2 regions of the Virgibacillus sp. CM-4 genome follow, and region 1 is predicted to be linked to the other one. Evidence: riboswitches for the same ligand, from Rfam matches in the RefSeq annotation. Region 1 holds a riboswitch; the other holds the start of a gene.
What was found. A riboswitch is a leader RNA that binds a small molecule or an ion and turns the genes downstream of it on or off. The one in region 1 is predicted to bind thiamine pyrophosphate.

Region 1 (11,667 bases):
AATATGGGGGACAGAAGCCTCCTACTGCACAATGGACCGTTACTGGAGCTGGATGTGCTTTAGTAGCCCAAGACGGGCAAGGGCCTAAGATTACATCTGCTACCATTGGTAAAATCATTGACATGGGGATAACTGACCCTTTTAATATGGGTGGTGCGATGGCTCCTGCAGCTGTTCATACAATTGAAACACATTTCAAAGAACGTAATATTGATCCCTCCTATTATGACTTGATAATAACAGGAGACTTGGGCCACATCGGAAGAGAGATATCCTTGGATTTATTAAAGAAAAGAGGCTTGTCCATTCAGGAAAACCAATACGTTGACTGTGGACTTACTATCTATAGGGAAGGTCAACCAGTATTGGCCGGAGCAAGCGGTCCGGCATGTTCAGCAGTGGTAACCTATGGACATTTTCTTAATCGAATGAAGAAAGGTGACCTTCATCGCATATTAGTAGTAGCAACAGGTGCACTCCACTCTCCGTTAAGTATTCAACAGAATGATCCCATTCCGTGTATCGCACATGCAGTTTCAATAGAGTCAGGAAGTGATGTATGATGATATTTTTCTGGGCGTTTGTAGTTGGCGGAGCAATATGTGTTATTGGTCAACTATTACTTGATGTATTGAAATTAAATCCTGGACAAACACTAACCATATTAGTTGTTTCTGGAGCTATCTTGGATGGCTTTGGATTGTATGAACCATTAATTGATTTTGCTGGAGCTGGAGCAACTGTTCCCATAACAAGTTTCGGGAATTCATTGGTCCATGGTGCAATGGCTGAAGCAGAAACACATGGATTAGTAGGTGTTGTAACAGGGATGTTTGAAGTAACCAGTGCAGGTATATCTGCTGCGATTATCTTTGGTGTTATTGGTGCACTCATATTCAAACCAAAAGGTTAGGAGGATGAAATATGACCGTTGGATCGCAAGTTAAAGGATGTTTCTCATCGATAAAAAGCATCGAGGCAACCTTACAAACATTAGCTGCAAAAACTGCCGATCAAGAACAGCAAACTGCGTTTAAACAAGTCGAGCAAATCATATCTGAAGTAAAAAATGATCTACAGCATCAAGTAATACAATTAACAAAAGAGGAACCCCAATATAAATAAACTTGAAGTCAGAAAGGAAAGATAACCATGCCGGAATGGATAGTAGTAGTCCTGCGCTCATTTTCCTTGTTAATTATCTTGTTCTTCATGACAAAATGGCTAGGAAAAAAGCAAATTTCTCAATTAAATGTATTTGAATATATATCCGGAATCGTTTTGGGTGGTATCGTCGCTATTCATACCATTGATCCTAATGCAAACATTGTTTACGCCTTTCTCTCTATGTTTATATGGTTTATTGTTCCATTATGTGTGGAGTATGTCTCTTTAAAAAGCAAGCGGTTTCGCGATTTTACAGAGGGGAAAAGTACTGTTTTGATTCAGGATGGCAAAATCATGGAAGACAATCTTAAGAAAGAGGGATACTCTACGGATGATCTATTAGAAAAATTAAGAGACAATAATGTTTTTTTAGCTTCCGATGTTGAATTTGCCGTTCTGGAGCCATCAGGTTCACTGAGTGTACTTCCGAAGAAAGAAAATCAACCATTAACGGCAAAAGATCTTGGTTTAAACGTAGCTCCAGAAAAAGAACCACAAACTGTCATCATGGACGGAGAAATGCTATTAGAGCCATTGGCTAACTTATCATTAAATGTCAATTGGTTGGAAACGGAACTTGATAAACAAAATGTTAGTATTGAAAATGTATTTCTTGCACAAGCAGATAATCAGGGTCAATTATATTTGGATCTTTATGATGATAAACTCGCAGTGCCGTCTCCTTCAGAAATACCTCTTTTACTAGCAACGATGAATAAATGTCAGGCTGACCTTGAATTATTTGCCTTAGCGACAGAAAATCAACATTCAAAACAACTTTATGAGAGAAACAGTAAAAAACTCCAGCAAGCAATTGACTTGATTCGTCCTTATCTCTCCTGATAAAACAACCCAAACCATAACTTGGATTGGGTTGTTTTAATTATTAGTCTTTTTTCGGTCTCTAGTTTCGTGTAGAATAAAATAGTTATTATTATTTTAAACAGAAAGGAAGGCATACAATGAAAAATAAAGTAAAAGCCTATCGGTTTCCAATTATTTTACTAATCTCCATTGTCATTGGATCGATAGTTGGTCTTCTGCTGGGTAAAGATGCAGCGGTAATAAAACCATTGGGTGACCTTTTTATTAATTTATTATTTATGATTGTCGTTCCACTTGTTTTCTTTACGATTTCATCTGCAATTGCAAGTATGGATAGTATGAAACGGTTAGGTAAAATTATGGGTTCCATGCTTACTGTTTTTATTGTCACAGGTATTATTGCATCCGTATTTATGTTAATTGCTACTGTCATCTTCCAGCCAGGTAGCGGAGTCGATATCCCTTTATCACAGCCAGAATCAACACAAGAAGAAGCAAGCTTTTCTGAACAGCTCGTTGAAACGTTTACCGTTCCTGATTTTGTTGATATATTCTCTCGCGAAAACATGTTAGCACTTATTATTTTCTCTGTCCTGATTGGTGTAGCGACTGGATTAACGGGTGAAAAGGGGCGCCCTTTTGCTACGTTCTTATCAAGTGGCGCTGAAGTGTTCATGAAAATAATCCAACTGGTAATGTATTATGCGCCAATAGGGTTAGGTGCCTACTTTGCAGCTTTAGTAGGAGAATTTGGAGCAGATTTTATCGGTGATTACGCTAAAGCAGTCCTTGTATACTACCCTGTTTCCATCTTGTATTTTGCTATTGGATTCACACTTTACGCATTTATCGCTGGTGGTAAAAAAGGAATTGTCCGATTCTGGAAAAACATTTTATCCCCTGCAGCAACATCACTAGGGACAGGAAGCAGCATCGCTTCCTTACCAGTTAATTTACAAGCAGCTAAACGTATCGGTGTTCCAAAAGACATTCGAGAAACAATTCTCCCACTCGGAGCAACAATACATATGGATGGATCATGTCTTTCTGCTATGTTAAAAATCGCGTTTGTATTTGGTGTGTTTAATAAAGATTTTACAGGAATAGATACGTTTCTTACTGCAATTGGAATTTGCTTACTATCCGGAATCGTCATGAGTGGTATTCCTGGTGGTGGATTTATGGGCGAAATGATGATAATTACCCTCTATGGCTTACCAATGGAAGCATTGCCGATTATTTCTGCAATCGGTGTCGTAGTTGACCCACCAGCTACCATGGTTAATGTAACTGGTGATACGGTTTCTAGTATGCTAGTCACAAGGCAAATGGAAGGAAAAGATTGGATGGAAAAGGCGGAAGAGCCTGAAGCGATGACGTAACTAAAACTGGTTGACGATTACCGTCAACCAGTTTCCTAGTTAAGTTCAATTGCAACTTTGCCAAATTGACGATTCACTTGCAAATAATCAAAGGCTTCTTGAATATGTTGCAATGTGAAAGTAGTATCTACTACTGGATGCACCTTAAATTGGCGAATATGATCAAGCATTGCTACAAATTCCTGTCTACTACCCATTGTAGAACCTAGTAACTGATACTGACCATAGAAAAATTCTCGTAAATTGATATTCACGATATCATCTGTAGTTGCCCCAAAAATAACCATTCTACCACCTTTTTTTAATAGTTTTAATGAACGGTTAAATGTTGCTTGTCCAACACTATCAATGACTAGATCTACCGTTTCATCCGCCAAGCTTTCGTTCCAATCTGCATCATTATGCAATCCGATATCTGCGCCTAGGGTTCTCGCCTGCTCCAATTTTTCGTGACTTCTTGACGATACAATAACTTTTGCACCAATATTTTTCGCAAACGCCACTAGGAAAGTAGATACACCACTCCCTGCTCCTGGAATAAATACCGTTTCTCCTGCTTTTATTTGTCCTTTCGTGAATAAGGCACGGAACGCTGTTAATCCTGATAGTGCAAGTACCCCAGCTTCATCCCAACTCAAATGTTCCGGCTTTTTCTCTACTTGCCGCTTATCAATGGAAATTTTTTCAGCAAATGTACCATGATCAGGCATTCCTAAAATGTCAAAACGCTCAGGTGGTGCATCACGATTATCTTCCCAACGCAAGGCTGGATTAATGATAACTTCCTCACCTACCTGAACATTGTCTACATTCTCCCCTACACTTTCAATTATCCCTGCACCATCTGACCCTAATATTAAATCCTCTGTCGCACCCTTACGACGTCCAGGAATTGCTAAATCACGACGATTTAACCCTGCCATTTTCAATGAAACGACAACTTCATTCTCGTTTGGAGTAGGCTCATTCATATCTTTAACTTCCAATATACCGTTCCCATGTACAAATGCTTTCATTTATTTCTCCCTTCCCTTCTATGCTATTACATACTTTGGAATGCACCAAATTTCTCTAATTGCTTCATATCTATAATATCATGCGGATATAATGGAATAAAAATTTTTTGTTGTTTTGAAAATGTATGATGAATTAAATCAACATACTTTTCCTCATAAATGCTTCGCTGTAATAGAAACTCTCCATCTATCTGTTCTGGTAACACTTTATTAATAATTAATGTTTGTACATATAAATGATACTTCTCAAGTAATTGGATTGCTTTTTCCGTTTCTGCGATGGATAATCGTTCAGGATTTAGGACAAAAATATATCCTGTGATGCTTTGATCTAATAACAATGCTCTTGCTTTTGCGAATCGATCTTGCCTTTCTTTTAACACATCAAAAATAGGATCCTCCACAGGATTTCCATCATTTAATAACTGACTATAGTCTTGGTTGGTCTTTTGGCGACGCTTTATTAACCCTTCCATCCATACTCCCATCAATTCTGGGAGCGTTAGAAGACGAACCGTATGTCCGGTTGGAGCAGTGTCAATAACTAATTGATCAAAATGTACATTTTCATGTATAATAATGGAAATTAGTTTATCAAATAATGCAGCTTCATCTGCTCCCGGAGATGCTTTGGCAGTATCTAGCTGCCGGTTCACCTCTTCAACCATTCCTGTATGAACAAAATTTTTTATGTTTTCCTTTACTCCGTCAATATATGTCGTTGTTTCCAGATCAGGATCAATCTCAATTGCATATAATTGTAGATTGACATGTTTAATATTGCCGCCTATCTTTTGATCGAATATATCTCCTATATTATGTGCGGGGTCAGTAGAAACAAGTAATGTTTTTCTACCAGCTTTTGCGGCATTCCATGCAATGGCCGCTGCGGTAGTAGATTTACCTACTCCCCCTTTCCCGCCAACAAATAGGATTTTCTTTGTTAGATCGTTCATACAAATCTCCTTTCATGTCATATTAACAGCATCGAATACCTGATAAGGGTGATTTTTCCATTCCCATACGTAAATGCCAATCGTGGAATTTCTCTAACATAAATGGATACAGTTCTAATGTATAATAAAAAACTGGGTTAGGAATACCGACCATTTCTGAGTATAATAATAATAAAAACACATCGTCCTCATTTCTTAATTCACGTGCAATTTCCTGACGATGCGGTATTTCCAACATCTCTTCATACAACTGAAGGATCTTCTTCATCTGATCAAGCATGTATATTCTCCTCCTTGAAAAAAGAAAAGGGATCGTAGTGATCCCTTTTAAATTTCGAGCGAATTCTCCTCCTTTTTAGTTAAAACAGAGAAAGCAGTAATAATAATCCATAAAGCGAAGATCAAAATAATTGCGCCAAAGATAAATAACAACGTATTTGGTGCACTTCCCATCCATGACCATTCAAATAAAACTTGTTGAATCATTGCGTACAGCGTCATGAACATAACAAATACCATTGGAATAATTACCACTGCATAATTCCTACCTAATCGTTTTAACCAAACCGCAATCAGCATTAAACTGATAACCGCTAGCAATTGATTGGCTGTTCCGAATAATGGCCATAACTGATATCCACCTGAGCCAAAGCCTTTTGGTCCTTCAGGGAGTAATACTAAAGCTGCACTCGATACGACGGCTATGGTTGTAGCGACATGTGTCTTCGTTAAGGCAGGAAGACGATATTCAATACCTAACTCCGCGATAATATAACGCATCAATCTAACAGACGTATCTAACGTGGTTGCTGCAAAACTAACTACAATAATAGATACGATCGTAACTGCTATATCTGGTGGGATGGCTAATCCGCCAGCTAGACCTGCAGCTCCTTCTACAAATGTTCCAAGGCCAACCGCATTCGCATCAGAAAAACTAGCATAAGTTGCCATAAACTCATCCGTACTAGTAAAGAACGTAGCAACCGCAATAATGGATACTAATGCAAGAACCCCTTCCCCAACCGCACCAGCATATCCTACAAACCTAGCATCCGTTTCTTTATTTAGTTGTTTAGATGACGTTCCTGAGGATACAAGGCCATGAAAACCGGAAATAGCTCCACAAGCAATAGTGATAAATAATAATGGTAACCAAGGAGTATCCGGATTTTCATTTGTTATCGGTGCTGTCATTTCAGGGTTAGTGAATAACAGGCCTAAATACAGGATTCCCAGACCAACTACAAGCTGATGCGAATTAATAAAATCCCTTGGCTGTAACAATTTCCAAACCGGCAATGTAGATGCAATATACACATAGACCATTAAAATGACGATCCAAATTAAAAATGCAGTCGATACTGCTCCTAGTCCAAATAATCCACTTCCACCTTCTCCACCCATATACTGCACAAGATCGATTTGTAAGAAATCGACTTTGCTAGCTACTACTGCAGTTAAGTACATGATAGCTAATGCTAATATAGAAGGTAGAAGCATTTTCTTATTTCGTTTGTAAACTGCATATCCTATCCAAATAGCAAGTGGTATTTGAATGAACACTGGTAACACACTGGCTGGATAAGAAATAAACAAATTGGAAATGACCCATGCAAATACTGCATTTACCATGAGCACAAGAATTAAAATAATAAATAAAAACAAAATCTTTGCTCGTTGACCGACTAATCGGTGCGCTAATGTACCAACTGACTGACCTTTGTTTCGAACAGATAAAACAAGCGTACCGAAATCATGAACTCCTGCAGCAAATACGGTTCCCAAAATCACCCATAAAAATGCTGGCAACCACCCCCAATAAACCGCAATAGCTGGTCCAAGAATCGGTGCAGCCCCTGCAACTGAAGTAAAATGATGCCCCCATAACACGAATTTATTTGTAGGAACAAAATCAATTCCATCCTTATAACGGTGCGCTGGTGTAACGTAATTAGGGTCTAATCGAAAAATTTTTTCTGCTACAAAACGAGAATAATAACGATAACCTAAAGCGAAAACCAACATCCCTATGAAGGCAACCAAAATTCCGGGCATAGTATCCCTCCCCCAAATAGAATTAAACCAGTCCAAAATATGGACGTCCTTGTTTAACGCTATGTGTAAACGCTTCATTTTAGTACTTTTTTAGTATTAAATCACAAATTCAGAACCATGAAAAAGGGATTATCTCTATGAAAAATGGAGGTAATCCCTATTTCATGCTTTATTCAGAAAGGAAACAGCGCTTTACACTCATTAAAAGGAACACTCAAAACGGATACGACTGAACTTTATAAAATAAATACCGCGACAATGGTAGCCACTATTAACCCAACCATCACTGGTATAAAATTCTTACGAACAAGTTCCATCACGGACACGCCACAAAAACCTGCAATTGCAATTAAAGAGGACCATGCCACCAATGTTCCCCCTCCAGTCCAGATAGAACCCATTTGGCCTATAGCAGCAAGCGTTGTAACATCAATGGAACTGTTTTGTAAGGAAGCAGCTAATGCCCCTGTTAAAGGCAACCCCGAAAAACCAGAACCATCTAATCCAGTAATAATACCTATAATTAAAATACTTAGTGCTGCTAATAAGGCACTTTGCGGTAATATCGATTGTGTTGATTGAACAAGGTCAAATAAAAATGCTGGCGGATTTTCCTTAACTCCTATAATGTCAGCAGAAAAATCGGAACTTCCTAAAAAGAAAAATCCTGCAATAGGAATTACTGGGCCCATTGCTTTAAAAGCAAATACAAAACCATCCGTAATGTGTGTAGTAATGTAATCTAGTGCATGTTGTTTACGAAAAGCGATCGTTGATAACAAAAGAAGGATAACGGCTACCCCACCTACAAAAGCAGCACCATCTCCACCTTCCAAACCAGTCATTCTGCCAGATAGCAATTTTTCATATACCATGTAGATTACGACACTTGCTAACGCTAAAGGAACTAATATTGCAAAAAGTCTACTCCAAAACTGTAGCCTGTAATCTCGTTGGGAGGAATCCTGTGTTAATTGCATGTTTTCAAGTTCTTGTTGATTGCGAGGGTCCCCTTTTTTTCGAATCATTTTACGATACATTACATAAGCAATGCCTAAAGCAATAAAACCCGTTATAAGGGAAAGGATTAAAGACTTATCTGCAACTTGTGCCGTATCCACACCGGCCGAAGTAGCAGAGAGATTAGGAGCTACCTGAACGATATAATCAGAGGATAGAGCCATGCCTTGGCCCGCAATAGCTATAGCGACTGCCGCAGTTATCGCAGGGAGACCGGATTGGATAGCCGCAGGAACAAGTAAAGCACAAATTAATGGAACCGCTGGTGTTGGCCAAAAAAACAAAGAAATTAAGTAAGTAATCCCAACAAGGACAAAAAAAGATACATGCCCATTAATCATCATTTTTTGGATCGGTTGGATCATACGTTTATCTGCTCCTAAATCCCTTAACGAATGTAATAGTGCCAACATGAAAGTAATAATTAAAAAGATACTAAACAATTCTTGGGCTGCCACTAGATTCGCTTTGAAAATAGCTGTAAAACCATCTATAATACTTCCTTTATAAACCCAGGCGATAATGAACGTACCGAGTAACGTTGGTAATACAATACCTTTTCGCAGAATCATAGTGATAATAATAGCAAGCGTAAATAGACCATATAATATATGGGAAATCGAAAGCTCCACATCTATCGCTTCCTCTCTGTTGAATGTGCTATAGCCTATGCAAAGCGTACATGTTTAGTTCTTATCATAATGGGAATACATAATATTGAAGACAAAAAGGAGGTTTTTTAATATGAAACCATTTATTAAAGAATATACAAATGATGAAAAATTAAAGGCCGATATTCAAGTACTAAAAGACAAAGGAATTCATAAAGATGATGTATATATTCTATCTCATGATGATGATCGTACCAATCGTTTAGCTGGGAGCGCAGATGCAAATACGATCGGCATCAAAGAAATGGATATTGGCCATGCTGTCGGTAATTTCTTTAGCAAAAAAGGGGACGAGCTTCGAACAAAATTAACTGAAATAGGTTTCTCACAGGCTGAAGCCGAAAATTATGAAGAGGATATGGATGAAGGTAAGGTTCTATTAATGGTTACAAATAATGAAAATGTAGATAGCTATCTACAAAAATAGACAACCCCATTGGTTGTCTATTTTTTCTTGCTCATTATTATGTGAGCAGGTCGTTTATACTAAGTTGTCAATCGAAGCAGCGTTCTAGGTTGCTTATGAAATAAAAAGAAAACAAGTATAGCACTTAAAACAAAACTAGGTAGAATATACGAACCATTATATAAGAAGGAGTATATCCATACATTCATCCCTTGGACAGCTGATTCAAAAAAGACAACACCTGCAATAAAATGAGCGATAAAGCGCAAAGCAGATCCTATAAATACACCTAGCGAGATATACAAAAGATACTGTTTGCTATTTCCTTCTTGTACAGTTTGTTTTATTTTTCCTGAAAATACACCTGCAAACCCTAATACTGTAAAGGCAATGGCATAATCAATAAATCCTTGTAACGGATGCAGTATATACCCTGTTCCTACAGCAACCTGAAGCACTCCCCATAAAAACCCTGCTAGCAAGCCGCCTTTTAATCCCCAGCGAAAAGCAACGATAAAAATAGGAATCATCGCAAATGAGATAGACCCACCCTGAGCCCAAATTTTAAATGATAAAAATGGTATTAGGTCTAACAACAATGCAAAAGCTGCAAAAATTGCTACCTCTACTAAAAATAATGTACGTTTCATTTCTTTTCTCCCCTTTTTAAAGCGGTTATTTTCTTGTTGGCCAATGTCAACAAGGTATAAATAACAACAAAAAAAGCAATGCCAAGGGGAAGACTTCCTGATGGGGATTCCGCTCACATTGCTTTTATTCCATCAAAAAAGCCACCATCCCTACGCTAGTACTAACTAACAGGTTCGAAGGGTAAGAACAATGTATATGTTCACTCTCAGCCGATCGGCTCCCCCTGCAGGCTTTTACATTTTGCTTTTTCTGTTATTGTTTCTAAGAGTATTGTACCTGACTTATCCATCGATTACAACTAAAATTAAATCGAGAGATATTCGTATACATCATTAATACAAAGTTGAATCGCATCTTCCCAAAAAGCGGTAGTAGTTAGATCAACTTGTAAATGTTTATAAGCGAGATCTTCGACTTCCATCCTGCCTGTATCACGTAAAAGTTTGATATATTCATCCTCAAAATCATCACTTTTCTGTGCTATTGCATAAATTCCAAGGCTGAATAAATATCCAAATGTGTAAGGGAAATTATAAAACGGGACACCTGTCATATGGAAGTGCAGTTTAGAAGCCCAGAAGTTCTCATCATATTCTTCTAGTACATCACAGTAGGCTTCCTTTTGAGCGTCCACCATCAGTTTATTCAACCTGTTAACAGAAACCATACCTTGCTTTCTCTCTTCATAGAAACGCTTTTCGAACAAAAATCGCGCATGAATATTCATAAAAAACGCAATACTGCGCTGGATTTTATCTTCTAACAAGCCCTTTTTCTCATCCGTTGACTGCGCATATGTCACCGAAGCATCTGCAACAATCATTTCAGCAAATGTTGATGCTGTTTCGGCAACATTCATTGCGTAACGTTGGTTTAGTCCATTCACATCGTTCATCACATGTTGATGATACGCATGTCCAAGCTCATGGGCGAGTGTTGCAATATTCGAAGACGTACCAGAATAAGTCATGAATATTCTTGTCTGACCGCTCTCTGGAAAACTGGTGCAAAACCCACCTGGCCGCTTATCAGGCCGGTCTTCCGCTTCAATCCAACGGTTATCAAAAGTCATGCGGGCAAAGGCGGCCATCTTCGGGCTGAAACGATGGAAATGTTTAATAATAAAGTCTGCTCCCTCTTGATAACTAAATGTTTTTACTTCTCTATTAATTGGAGCATTAATATCATAGATGCTTAATTTTTTTAAATCTAAACGTTCTGCCTTTTTATTTAAATATGTAACAAAATGGTGCTTATTGTTATTAATAGCGGTCCACATCGCATCAAGTGTTTTTTTCTTCATACGATTTAGTTCAAGTGGTTCCCTAAGTACATCATCCCAGTTTCGATGTGTGTATTTCTGTAACCGGAAACCAGCTAAATGATTGAGCGTCTGACTAAATAAATGTTCATTAGTCTTCCACGCCCTATTCAATTGATTAAATACATGCTTTCGAAAGTCACGATTTGGATTAGCTAATTTATTGGAAGCCTGTCCAATAGAGTAAGATTTCG
Region 2 (11,667 bases), on a different contig from region 1:
AATGCTCGCCATGCACATTATTTAAGTCAGTCCGAAAATCCGCAAGATCCAAACGCGATTAGTGATGCAATGGTGGCAGGAGTTGAACTTGTTTACTTTATCGCATTTGCTATCTCCATTGCTGCGGTTATTTTAGCATTTCTAGTGTACCGAGCTGTTCCAAAAGATCAAGAAAAAAAAGAACAGCCAAATAATATTTAAGAGTGAAACAGACAATTTTCATGTGCCCTAAGGCTGTCGAGAAAACGTTCTCGACAGCCTTATTTTTTAGCAATAGTTTCCACTGCTATGCTTAAGGTAGAATTCTCAAAGGCACTGATGACAGCGAACTATCAAATATTAAAGGGGTTGTCTCGATTTAGCAGAGGGACGATGAAACGCTTGCAAAAAAACGGGGTGAGACAACGAAGTCACTAGAAGTTCATCCGCGGAAAGCGAGTTGTTCGCACCGTACTTCTAGTGAACAAAACGCAGTATAATGCGTCTGTATTTTCACATGTATCATCAATGACTGATTCATGTAGCGAGCTTTTTTAAAAATTACTTTGACAGACAGAGTAATTTATCGTATGATTACTCTGTGAGATAGAGTAGTCAAAATGAGGAAGTGTGATAATGATAAGAAGTGATATCATCCGTGGTCATTTGGAATCGATCATTTTACGTTTAGTATGTGAAGAAGATCGATATGGTTATGAAATTTCAAAAGAGATAAGTGCACGCACAGACAACCGATTCCAAATAAAGGAAGCTACTTTATATGCGGTGTTTCAACGGCTGGAAAAGAAGGATTTAATTGACTCCTATTTTGGAAATGTTTCTCAAGGCGGAAAGCGAAAGTATTATCGTATAACTACCCTTGGAAAGGCTTATTTGAAAGAAACGGTTGAAGAGTGGAAAGAAACGAAGGCAATTATCGATTTATTCATGGAGGGATTAGATTGAAGAAGATTAATGGATACGTGGAGGAATTATTTAAAAATATACCTGAGAGCGAGCAAAAAAACGCAGTTATGCAAGAGGTGACCCAAAACCTTGAAGAAAAGGTCTGGGACTTAATGGGAGAAGGAAAAACGGAGGAGGATGCAATTAATAAAGCCATCGTTGATTTTGGAGATATTGAAGATTTAAAGCAAGAATTAGGTGTAAGCCAACCTAAAAAGAAGAATACGTCTAAGCTGAATTTATGGTATTCCATATGGGGAAGTCTTCTCATTATTTCCTTATTTGTATTTATTAATTTCTATTACTCCCCAGAAATCATATGGTTTGTATACCCAACATTTGCGGTACTTTGGTGGCCACTTACAATGTATTTTTCATGGAAACGAACAAAGTAGGGGGAAACAAGATGAAAAAAATAGATGTTGCTTTTTTACTAACAGGTTCGATCATGACGATTATTTTTCTAGTCATTGTCAATCTATTAACAAGTAAAGAACATGTATGGTTTATTTACCCAACTGCATTCATGCTCATTTTTCCGTTTGGATTATATTGTTTCAAAATGAAGAAACAGACGTTTTTCTCTGTCATTAGTAGTGCTATTATCTTTTTTTTACTTGTGATTGAGAATATAAGAAGTACCCCTGAACATCCATGGGCATTATACACGATCATCCCTCTCGTTTATTGGCCGATGCTGATGATTCTGAGGAGGAAAGTAAAACCGTTGCGAATTGCAATTATTGGTAGTGGAATCTTTATTCTTTATTATTGTTTATTAAACCTACTTGTTTCACCATATACGCCTTGGGTTATATTCCCTGTTTTTGCTATATTATGGTGGCCGCTTTCTGTCTACCATGCAAGAAGAAAATCGTATTTCTCTTTCTCCCTTCAGGGGGCTACCCTTCTTTGCGCATTTTTTATTATGGTGAACGTTTTTTACTCTCCAAGCACGATTTGGGCAATCTACCCAATATTCACGATACTTTGGTGGCCTTTAAGCATGTATTACTTTGTATATAAAAGGAATATAAAATCATGAATCAAGATAGTAATAGTAAAAGACAAGTTTATTTAATTTTTACAGACACCGGAACATTATTTACAAAATTAATTAAGTTTTATACGAGGAAGCCTTTAAACCATGCTTCCTTATCATTTAGCTTAGAACTAGAGAACATGTATAGTTTTGGTCGTAAAAATCCAGCAAATCCTTTTATTGGTGGCTTTGTTAAAGAAAACATTTCAGAAGGGTTGTTTAGAAACGCAGTATGTGAAGTGTATAGCTGCAATGTAACAGAGTTTGAATATAAGAAAATGGTTGATAAAGTAAATCAAATGGAACAGCAAAAAGATAGGTATCGGTATAACTTGATTGGCATGGTTGCCCTCTTATTTCAGTTTAATATTCATCGATCAAATGCATTTTTCTGTTCACAGTTTGTGGCAACGATTCTTAATGAATTAGATAATAAGTTAAATAAATCGGCTAATCTTTGTACGCCTCAAGATCTTCGAGATATGAATAATCTTACTTGTATTTTTAAAGGAGAGCTTAAAAATTATCCATATCGTTTTGAAGAGAAAGAAAATGAAATAGAACTTCCGTCAAGGAAGGCGATTTAATCAATGTTGGCACTGTCCATTAGATGGATGGTGTTTTTTTATACTCATCGGCAGGTGTGTACGTATAGGAAATGGATCATTTACAATGATGGTTTCAATCTGATGAAAATTATTTTGAAACTTGCTATTGACCCTCACGCTACGTGATACTCTATAGTATAGATTGTAGGGAGGTTAACAGCCATGAAAGTTAAGGAAGTAGCTGATTTGGTTGGAATTAGTGTGCGCACACTTCATCATTATGATGACATTGGGCTTTTGACTCCTGAACAGACAACCGAATCAGGGTATCGTATTTATTCTGAGATGGATCTAGAACGCTTGCAACAAATTCTATTTTTTAAAGAACTTGATTTTCCGCTGAAGAAGATTAAAGAGATTATTGACAGCCCTTCTTTCAATCAAGCGGAGGCACTAGAAATGCAACGAAATATGCTGCTTGATAAACGGGATCGAGTCGATACAATGATTCGAACAATTGATAAAACGATAAAATATAAACAAGGAGAGATCGTTATGAGTAATAAAGAAAAGTTCGATGGATTTGACTTCAGTCATAATCCTTATGAACAAGAAGCACGTGAGCGTTGGGGTGATAAGGCAGTGGATGAGTCCAATGCGAAAATGAACCGAATGACGAATGAGGAGAAAAAGGAATTCGAGGAAACATTCCATGCTATTTATCGTGAATTAGCAGTGGTTCGTCATGAAGATCCTGCTTCTGAAATAGCCCAAAAATGGATTGGTGAATGGTTTGAATTCTTGAACCAGATGGGAACCTATTCCCTTGATGCTTTTAAAGGGCTTGGTCAAATGTATGTGGACGATGAACGATTCACCAAAAATATTGACCAATTTGGTAACGGACTCGCTATATTTATGCGTGATGCAATGGCTGTTTACGCAGATAAACGAAAGTAGAGTTGAGAGCGAGGCAATGAATGGTTTTTACAGGGTAACCAGTTCCAAAACATTGGATAATGGGTAACTTTATTCATCCATCATAGCAATAGAAATAGGCATGATTCGAACGGGATCCATCCATCAGCTCAATTTGGATAAGCGGTTTTTGCTTTTCCAATTTAACCTGGTCATCCCCGTAGAAAGCATGCCCTATTTCGAATTGCGGTTATCGAATATTCGAATTTAGAGGTCCTTATTCTCATAATGTTCTAGCTTCTTTATTATTCATAAAAGCTGTTACTTTTCTTCTATAGAGGGCTCTATAATTGCGATACGGCTTGGTCTATATATTTCGCATTTGTAATAGCTGAGATGATTGAAACCCCATCTGCTCCAGCCTCCATCACAGATGCAGCATTATCAACAGAGATTCCTCCGATTCCGACGATGGGGATATGGGGATAGGCATGTTTAACTTCTTTTACCCATTGGGTACCAACAGCAACTTTAGCATCCTCTTTTGTAGTTGTAGAGAATATTGGTCCAACCCCCAAGTAATCAATGGAATCGATTGGACTATTGTTAAGCTCTGCCTGATTAGATATCGAAAGCCCAATCCACTTGTTTGGAAAGCGGCGTCGCAGCTCTGCTGCCGGTTTATCATCTTGACCTACATGTATACCGTCGGCATCTAATATTTCTGCTAATTCTTCGTCATCATTAACGAAGAAAGGAATTTGGTATTGTTTGCATATATCCCGTAATTGTTTGCCTAATAAATATCTTTGAAATCCCTGTAATGCGCCGTTTCCTTTTTCCCGATATTGAAATGCGGTTATTCCAGCATTCGCTGCTTGTTTAAGGATTTCCTTAGGGTCGCCATTACAGTTTTGGCTTCCCATAATAAAATATTTTCTTAATGCTTGTCTTACTTCCAATTCCTGATTAGCTCCTTTCCAATTGCTCTGATTTCAAAGATAGTGCATCAATAAATGCTGGCAGGAAGCTTCCTGGACCGTAGACATATGATTGTGCTGCAGCATGTTCTGCTGCTAGTCCATAGAATTGTACAGCAGTAAGTGCTTGTTCTTCAATGGAATAATTTGTTGTTAAACAAGCTGTTAGAATGGAGCCTAATAAGCAGCCTGCACCAGTAATTTTTTCTAACCAGGCATGACCTGTTGTATTATGAATCATCTTTTCATTACTACAAATGACGTCTGTTTTTCCTGTAATAATAGCAGTTGTTTGGTACAATTTGGCTACTTTAGCTGCAATTTCTTCAACATTTCCATCACCAACAGATTCCACACCTTTTGTTTCCCATGGGATATCAACAAGTTGTGCCATTTCTCCAGCATTTCCCTTAATTGCTGTAAATGAAACAGCCTGTAATAATTGACGAACTCCGTCTTGCCTAAACGAAGTAGCCCCAACTCCGACTGGGTCTAGCACAACAGGTATCCCTTTCTTATTGGCCGCTTTACCAGCGAGCTTCATTGCTTCCAGCTCCGTTAATGACGTTGTTCCAATATTGATCAATACTCCATCAGCCGCCGCTGCCATCTCTTCAACTTCTTCCTTTGCTTTTGCCATAACTGGGGCTCCCCCAAAAGCCAGCAACCCGTTAGCTGAAAAGTTCATGACAACTTCATTTGTGAGGTTATGGATTAGTGGAGTAGTTGCTCTAACCTCTTGAATGATCGAATCCTTCATTATTTCACCCTTTCTTCTCTTATAGCCCAGTGATTGGTAGGACCGTTACCTGTTCCTAATGGAAAGGAATGCTTTATTGCTTCGGTCACATAGTGCTTTGCCATTTGAACAGCTTCGATTAAATGAAGCCCATTGCTTAAGTTTGCAGTAATTGCTGCTGAATAAGTACAACCAGTTCCATGGGTGTTCTTCGTATCAAATCGGTCCGCAGCAAATGTATGAAGTTGTGATCCATCATACAAAAAGTCAATTGCTTTCCCCTGTAAATGGCCCCCTTTGATAAGAGCTGCTTTTGGTCCATACGTATGGACAATTGATATGGCTGCTTCTTTCATATCCGCTAGGCTATTGATGGAATTTCCTATAATAAATTCCGCTTCGGGAATATTTGGGGTAACCAACGTTGCTATTGGTAATAATTGTTCTTTAAGAAACCCCCTTGCCTCTTCATCAATCAGAGGATCACCGCTTGTTGCTACCATAACAGGATCAATTACGTAAGGTGCATTTGTTTTTGGTATTGCATCAGCAATTACTTCCATCATATCTCGGTTAGCAATCATTCCTGTTTTTATCGCATGAACTGGCATATCGGTTAATACAGATTGTAATTGATCATGTAACATCCCTGTTGGTAAGTGATGGATGTTTTGGACTCCAGTTGTGTTTTGAGCAACCACAGAAGTAATGACAGACATCCCATAAACCTTCAATTCTTGAAATGTCTTAAGGTCTGCCTGTATTCCTGCACCTCCACTAGGATCCGTTCCCGCGATAGTTAGTACACTTGGAGGTATACTCATTGATTGGTCACCTTCTTTTCTCCCGGCCATTCTTCACAGGTGTAAGCCATCTCCCAGAATTTAAGTTCCAACTGGCAGCTTTTTCGAAAAGCTTCGCTAATTAGATCTTGTTCTGATTTTGATGCATTGGCTGCTAATATATCGAGCCGGCTTCTCATTTCAGTTGTTGTTTTCTCTACCTCATCACTTGCATAAAAGCTAATCCAGTCATAAAATGGATGATCTCTTGTTGGGTGGAATTGCTTCATCAATTCTTTCCCTATTTCTAAATACGTCCATGGGCATGGAAGTAGTGCTCCGAGTATTTCACCGGATGTCCCCATTTGGGCATGGTACATCATATGTTTTATATAATGGTCTGCTGTTGGTGGAAGAGGGTGTCCTTGTAAATCTTCATACTTAACCCCAATATGATCACAAAAATTTCGGTGGGGGTGGATTTCATCATTTAATACAAAGTTTATTTGGTCAAAGAAATAGGCAATATCTTCTCGCTTTTTAGACTTTGCTAAGGCTATCCCATAAATTTGCATAAATGCATTCAAATATTCGAAATCCGCTTTAATATAATGAGCAAGGGCTTTATCGGGGATCGTTCCATTTCCGACGCCTTGAACAAATGGATGTTCAAAAATGAGCGCAAAGATATCATTATTTTCTTGTCTTAAATGATCTGTGAAACACATCATTTAGCCTCCTTTATTATGGGACGCTACTAGAGGAATTAAAGTAGATAAATAGAGGAGTGTTATGTTAATTTCCTCACTACTTTCCTGCGCTGGTATTAGCCAGATCAGGTTCAAAGGGACAAAGGAAGCGTTCCTTATCTCAGCAACATGGCGCCCCTAGTAGTTTCCTTGTAAACGAATAATATGTTCTTGTTTTACTTTTAATAAGATGATCCAACCAATAAATGCTCCAGATATACTGCTTGCCAAGAAGGATGGCATAAAAAATAGTGCACCTGTACCACTATTCATAAATAGTTTGGCGAAAGGGACAGCAAAGAGAGAACCGATGATTCCTGTGCCGATAATTTCTCCAAAGACAGCAGCTATTTTTTTACCTACCCAACGATAAAGCATTCCTGCTAGGAAAGCACCAATCATCGCACCAGGGAATGCTAACAGTGTACCTAGACCGATCATGTTTCGTAATAAACCGATTATGAAAGCAATCACTACAGCTGGGCCAGGTCCTAATGTAATGGCAGCTATGACATTTACAGCATGCTGCACAGGGTAAGCCTTAGCAATTCCAGCAGGAAACCAAAGAAATTGGGCTCCTAACGTACCAATCGCTATAAATACAGCCATGTATGTTAGTAAATAGGTTTTTCTCATGGATTCATAAATGAGCTCCTTCTTGTTATATATTTAAGCTTAGTAAATGTTCTCTGTTTGTTTTTACGACTATGAAAAAGCCAGATCCTTTGGGGACCTGGCTTCGGTTTATGAAATAGAAAGACGCTATGCCTACTACTTCCCTCCGCTGGTATTAACCAGATCAGGTCTGTAAGAGTCAGAAGCTCAACTGCTTCCTCTCAGCCCACGCCATGGGCACCCCTAGTAGTCTACGAATATTTAGTTATGTTTCACTTCACTAAGCTTTATTATTAGCATAACAAATCAAATCATGTTTGTCATTCATAAACCGAATGAGCAATTAATAAAACTACGAACCATAAAAGCTAGTTTAAGCAAACGATTGATTAAACTTATACTTTATAACCCTTATATACGTACGGATATCTAAAGGTTTTTAAGTAAATGAAAAGGCCATTTCGCACAAGAAAATGGCCTTTTCGTTTATGATTATTTAATAGGTTATTTTGTAGGTTGAAAATTATAGAATATCTAATCTAACAACTAGTGCAATCAAGATTTGAAGCAACACTTGAACGTTGATCGCGATATCTGTATCGGAAGTAGATACTTCTACGCCACGAGAATTTTCAATAAATACTTGCTGTTTATTCACTTGGCTGGATTTTAGTTTAGCAAATAGGTCTTGTGTTACGTCGTCTGCTTGATTTCCATCTGCAATAGAGATACTAATTACAATAGCAATGGCAACCTGTAGCGCTACCTGTACATTAAGTGCAGCTTGAATGTCAGATGATGTCACATTTACATCACAAGAATCTTTGATAATAATGGATTCAATAGATTGTTGAACATTCTTCAATTCACCGCTTGCTTCTTGATCTACGGTAGAATCATCAAATGGATGGCACATCGATGTGTCTAAGGCTCTCCATTTTCTATCTTCTCCTCGGGAATCATTACAAGAATTATGACATGAATCATGACATGAATCATTGCAAGAATCATAACTTGGACGTACATTACTACAGCTGTCACAAACATTTTCATGACGACCACGTCTTCTCCTATCTATTGTTCTGCCGCAATCTTCACAGCAAGACTTCTCAAACGCTTTTGATCTTGACATAGTATTATTTCCTCCTTCTTCTCGTTTAGAATATCTTATGTCTCAAAATTGAAATAGGAAGGGTGATTGTACCAAGATAAACTACCTATTTATTGGAGAAATAATTGTTTTTTAAAAGACAAAAGGAAATCCCGGTAATTTTTGTTGGTTTACCGGGATTTAGATTTAACTTTGAATATAGGGGGTTTTAAAAATTGATCTATTTGTCTATTATTTATTTTGTTTCATCTTCCTCATTATTACTTTTCATTACGCCATCCACATCTTTCCTTAGCTTGCTAACCATATCTCTAAGTGTTTCTTTATCTGTTTCACTTACTTTCGTTTTATCTAACGTAACACCGTGCTTTTTTAATGTTGCATCTAAAAGAAAATCGACAATATGGCTTGAAGCATTATTATTTTGATTGTTTTTACTCAATTCTTCCACCTCCAGCAAAGCTTTTTATATAGTATATTCTCACAAGATGTAATCGTGCTAAGATACTAGTCTATTTATGGGTTATATGAATCTATAGGATAAAGGTGGAATTATCGCTCCATGAAATAAATGCCCTTACTAATGGCTATTGTGGTACATATATTGAATAGAAATATATTATAGAAAGGATGAATATCATTGGCACTAACAAATGGACAGCGTAGTCTACTAGAGCTGCTAAATCAATTGTCCCAGAACCTAGCTAATAGCAGTGGCATAAATTCAGATGTATCTCTAAATTTACCAGGAATTGGTGTAGATGTTGGGCTTGACCTAGGTGGTACCGGCAGTACTGGAGACACAGGAGATAATGGGGGTACACCTGACACGCCTACTACAATCCGAGATGTACTTTTAGGTTTAGTTAATGAACAAGTAGAACTAACCACTCCTTTTGGAATGGTAACAGGGACATTGCTAGCAGTAAGAGATGATTATGTTGTTGTAATTGAGAATACCGGGTCACAAGCACTTGTCCGAATCGATAAGATTGAATTTGTCAGTGAACTATAAAGGAGGATTATAAATGTTTGAAGATGCATTTGCAGCTGAACTTGCAACGCAATTGGGTTCTACTGTTGAGGTAGCTACAGATAACAACTTAATAGAAGGAATTCTTTCAACAGTGACTGCGGAATTGGTATTAGTAATTGATGTAAGCAGCGGATACGGTGATAATGTGAAAATCTATATATCGTTAGACGCAATTAACTTCGTTCGTTTCCCTGTAGCAGCTTAAATAAAATAAAAAATACCCTGATATAAAGTTCAGGGTATTTTTTATATTGTTTTTTCATAAGTTTATTCCAAAAGTCATACGATGAAATGATAAGCGTACACTTCCAAGTGTACGCTGACAATACTTAATTCAACTTACTTATTGCATTACCGATTTGGTTGGTAAGCTGAAGTGCTTTTATCCCATCTTCGCCCGAGACTTTTGGTTGATCGTTGTTTTGGATGCAACGTATAAAATCCATTAACTGTAAGTGGAGCGGTTCGATCTCATCATCAATCACAGTTATGCTTGTTATGCCTGATCGTACGATTTTTAATTGCTTTTGAATGATGTCGACATCAAATAGAGCGTCTTCGGTTAAAATCTGGATAGACCTTATTTTTCTTTTCGATTTAAAGCTGGCGGTTAATTGTACAATAATGTCTTTAACAGATGTAGCAATAACAACCGCGTGTTTTGGGGTGTTTTCAATGATTTTACCAAAAGCATGAAAGTCGTCAATGGTATCTTGAAGAATAGCTTGTAGGATATAAAGGTCATGGATCATTAAATCAGCTACTACATCTACATTTTTAATACGGTGATGATATGGATTCATTCGATGAAATTCCATTCCAATGATCTTTTCATCTGTTAATTCCTTTATCAGTAATTGAATTATTGGATTAAATAGTTCAATATGACCGACTTGAAGCTTTATTCCCGCCTTTTTCGCTTTTTTGACCAAATCGTTTGCCTGAACAACCGTACTAGTTATTGGTTTTTCCATTAGGATGTGCACGTTGTGCTTAATACAGGTTAAGCCAATTGGGTAATGGTATTCAGTTGGTACAGCTATACTTATTGCATCAACTTGTTGGAGAAGGTTATCCATCGATTGAAATTGTCTCACATTATATTTGTTCGCCATATCATTTGCCCTTTGTTCATCTTTATCAAAAATACCAACTAGTTGGCAGTGTTCATGCATGGATAAATATGTTCGAATATGATTTTCTCCCATCTTTCCTGTGCCAATTACACCAACTCTCATAATAAATCTCCTCACTCTGATGACTCCTTGTTCTATATCGTATGCATGAGCTTGTAAGCGAGATAGACTGACATAACACAAATAAATAAAATTGGCCTTTGACCTGTTCAATTAAGAAGGGAGGTGGCAATATGATTCGTCTATTATTAATCGCTGAAGACACTTCACAGATGATTAATAGAAATTACTTCTACTTAGAGCAGGAACTATCTCGTCTTGTTCACGTCATGCTGTGGAGAAAATCAGGACATATTGATTATATCCTGAAACAACTTGATGTGCGTCCGGATTTTATATTGATTCTCAATGATATCGATCGGCAAATGAAGCCAATAATAAAGGGGCTTGCACATGTGGATATCCCTACTGGACTATTTATAAATGATGTTCATCGTTTTGTAAGTCTTCGAAGGAATTATATACAGAAAAACAACATTGATTATTTGTTTCCAGTCGTTCGTGATAAATGTTTGGAGGTATATCCGGAATTTCAAAATAAAATGGAATGGTTTCCACATTTCGTTAATATAGAATTATGTAAGGACTACAGATTAAAAAAAGATATCAATTTATTAATGATTGGGGCGGTAAATGAGCTTTATCCATTAAGACAACGTATTATCAATACCTATCAAGGAAGGGCAGATTTCGTGTATCATCCACATCCAGGGTACCATCATTTTAATGAGGAAGAACAACAAGAGAAGATGATTGGTAAGAATTATGCCAAGGAAATAAACAGATCAAAGATACTTTTTACTTGTCCATCAAAACTTCATTATCCTGTAATCAAATATTTTGAGGCTCTTGCTTGTAAAACATTGCTACTGGCTCCTACGTTTAATGAGCTAGAGGATATTGGATTTATACCAGGGATTCATTTTGTACCAATAGATGAGCATGATTTTGAGCAAAAAGCGGCATATTTCTTAAGTCATCAAACGGAACGTGAACAAATTGCCGA

Region 2: it holds a riboswitch for thiamine pyrophosphate, as region 1 does, so the genes downstream of both, thiW (energy coupling factor transporter S component ThiW) here and thiT (energy-coupled thiamine transporter ThiT) in region 1, are expected to answer to the same signal.

Annotation. Positions count from the first base shown of each region.
Region 1 covers NZ_AUQA01000006.1:908,797-920,463, forward strand. The annotation lists gene spoVAD (stage V sporulation protein AD) at 1-563, shown strand, start outside; gene spoVAE (stage V sporulation protein AE) at 563-913, shown strand; gene M948_RS37910 (DUF1657 domain-containing protein) at 925-1,125, shown strand; gene M948_RS37915 (DUF421 domain-containing protein) at 1,153-2,010, shown strand; gene M948_RS37920 (dicarboxylate/amino acid:cation symporter) at 2,130-3,374, shown strand; gene M948_RS37925 (zinc-binding dehydrogenase) at 3,410-4,390, opposite strand; gene M948_RS37930 (ArsA family ATPase) at 4,417-5,346, opposite strand; gene M948_RS37935 (cory-CC-star protein) at 5,369-5,626, opposite strand; gene M948_RS37940 (carbon starvation CstA family protein) at 5,674-7,404, opposite strand; gene M948_RS37945 (membrane protein) at 7,641-9,056, opposite strand; gene M948_RS37950 (general stress protein) at 9,169-9,522, shown strand; gene thiT (energy-coupled thiamine transporter ThiT) at 9,582-10,151, opposite strand; TPP riboswitch at 10,282-10,386, opposite strand; gene M948_RS37960 (M3 family oligoendopeptidase) at 10,457-11,667, opposite strand, start outside.
Region 2 covers NZ_AUQA01000001.1:204,228-215,894, reverse strand. The annotation lists gene M948_RS23610 (MDR family MFS transporter) at 1-201, shown strand, start outside; gene M948_RS23605 (PadR family transcriptional regulator) at 616-945, shown strand; gene M948_RS23600 (permease prefix domain 1-containing protein) at 942-1,340, shown strand; gene M948_RS23595 (hypothetical protein) at 1,352-1,990, shown strand; gene M948_RS23590 (hypothetical protein) at 1,987-2,574, shown strand; gene M948_RS23585 (MerR family transcriptional regulator) at 2,758-3,495, shown strand; gene thiE (thiamine phosphate synthase) at 3,798-4,379, opposite strand; gene thiM (hydroxyethylthiazole kinase) at 4,423-5,193, opposite strand; gene thiD (bifunctional hydroxymethylpyrimidine kinase/phosphomethylpyrimidine kinase) at 5,193-5,996, opposite strand; gene tenA (thiaminase II) at 5,993-6,682, opposite strand; TPP riboswitch at 6,750-6,853, opposite strand; gene thiW (energy coupling factor transporter S component ThiW) at 6,842-7,339, opposite strand; TPP riboswitch at 7,463-7,573, opposite strand; gene M948_RS43090 (spore coat protein) at 7,842-8,234, opposite strand; gene M948_RS43085 (hypothetical protein) at 8,243-8,380, opposite strand; gene M948_RS23550 (hypothetical protein) at 8,665-8,871, opposite strand; gene M948_RS23545 (DUF2642 domain-containing protein) at 9,070-9,444, shown strand; gene M948_RS23540 (hypothetical protein) at 9,458-9,670, shown strand; gene M948_RS23535 (Gfo/Idh/MocA family protein) at 9,795-10,703, opposite strand; gene M948_RS23530 (glycosyltransferase) at 10,835-11,667, shown strand, end outside.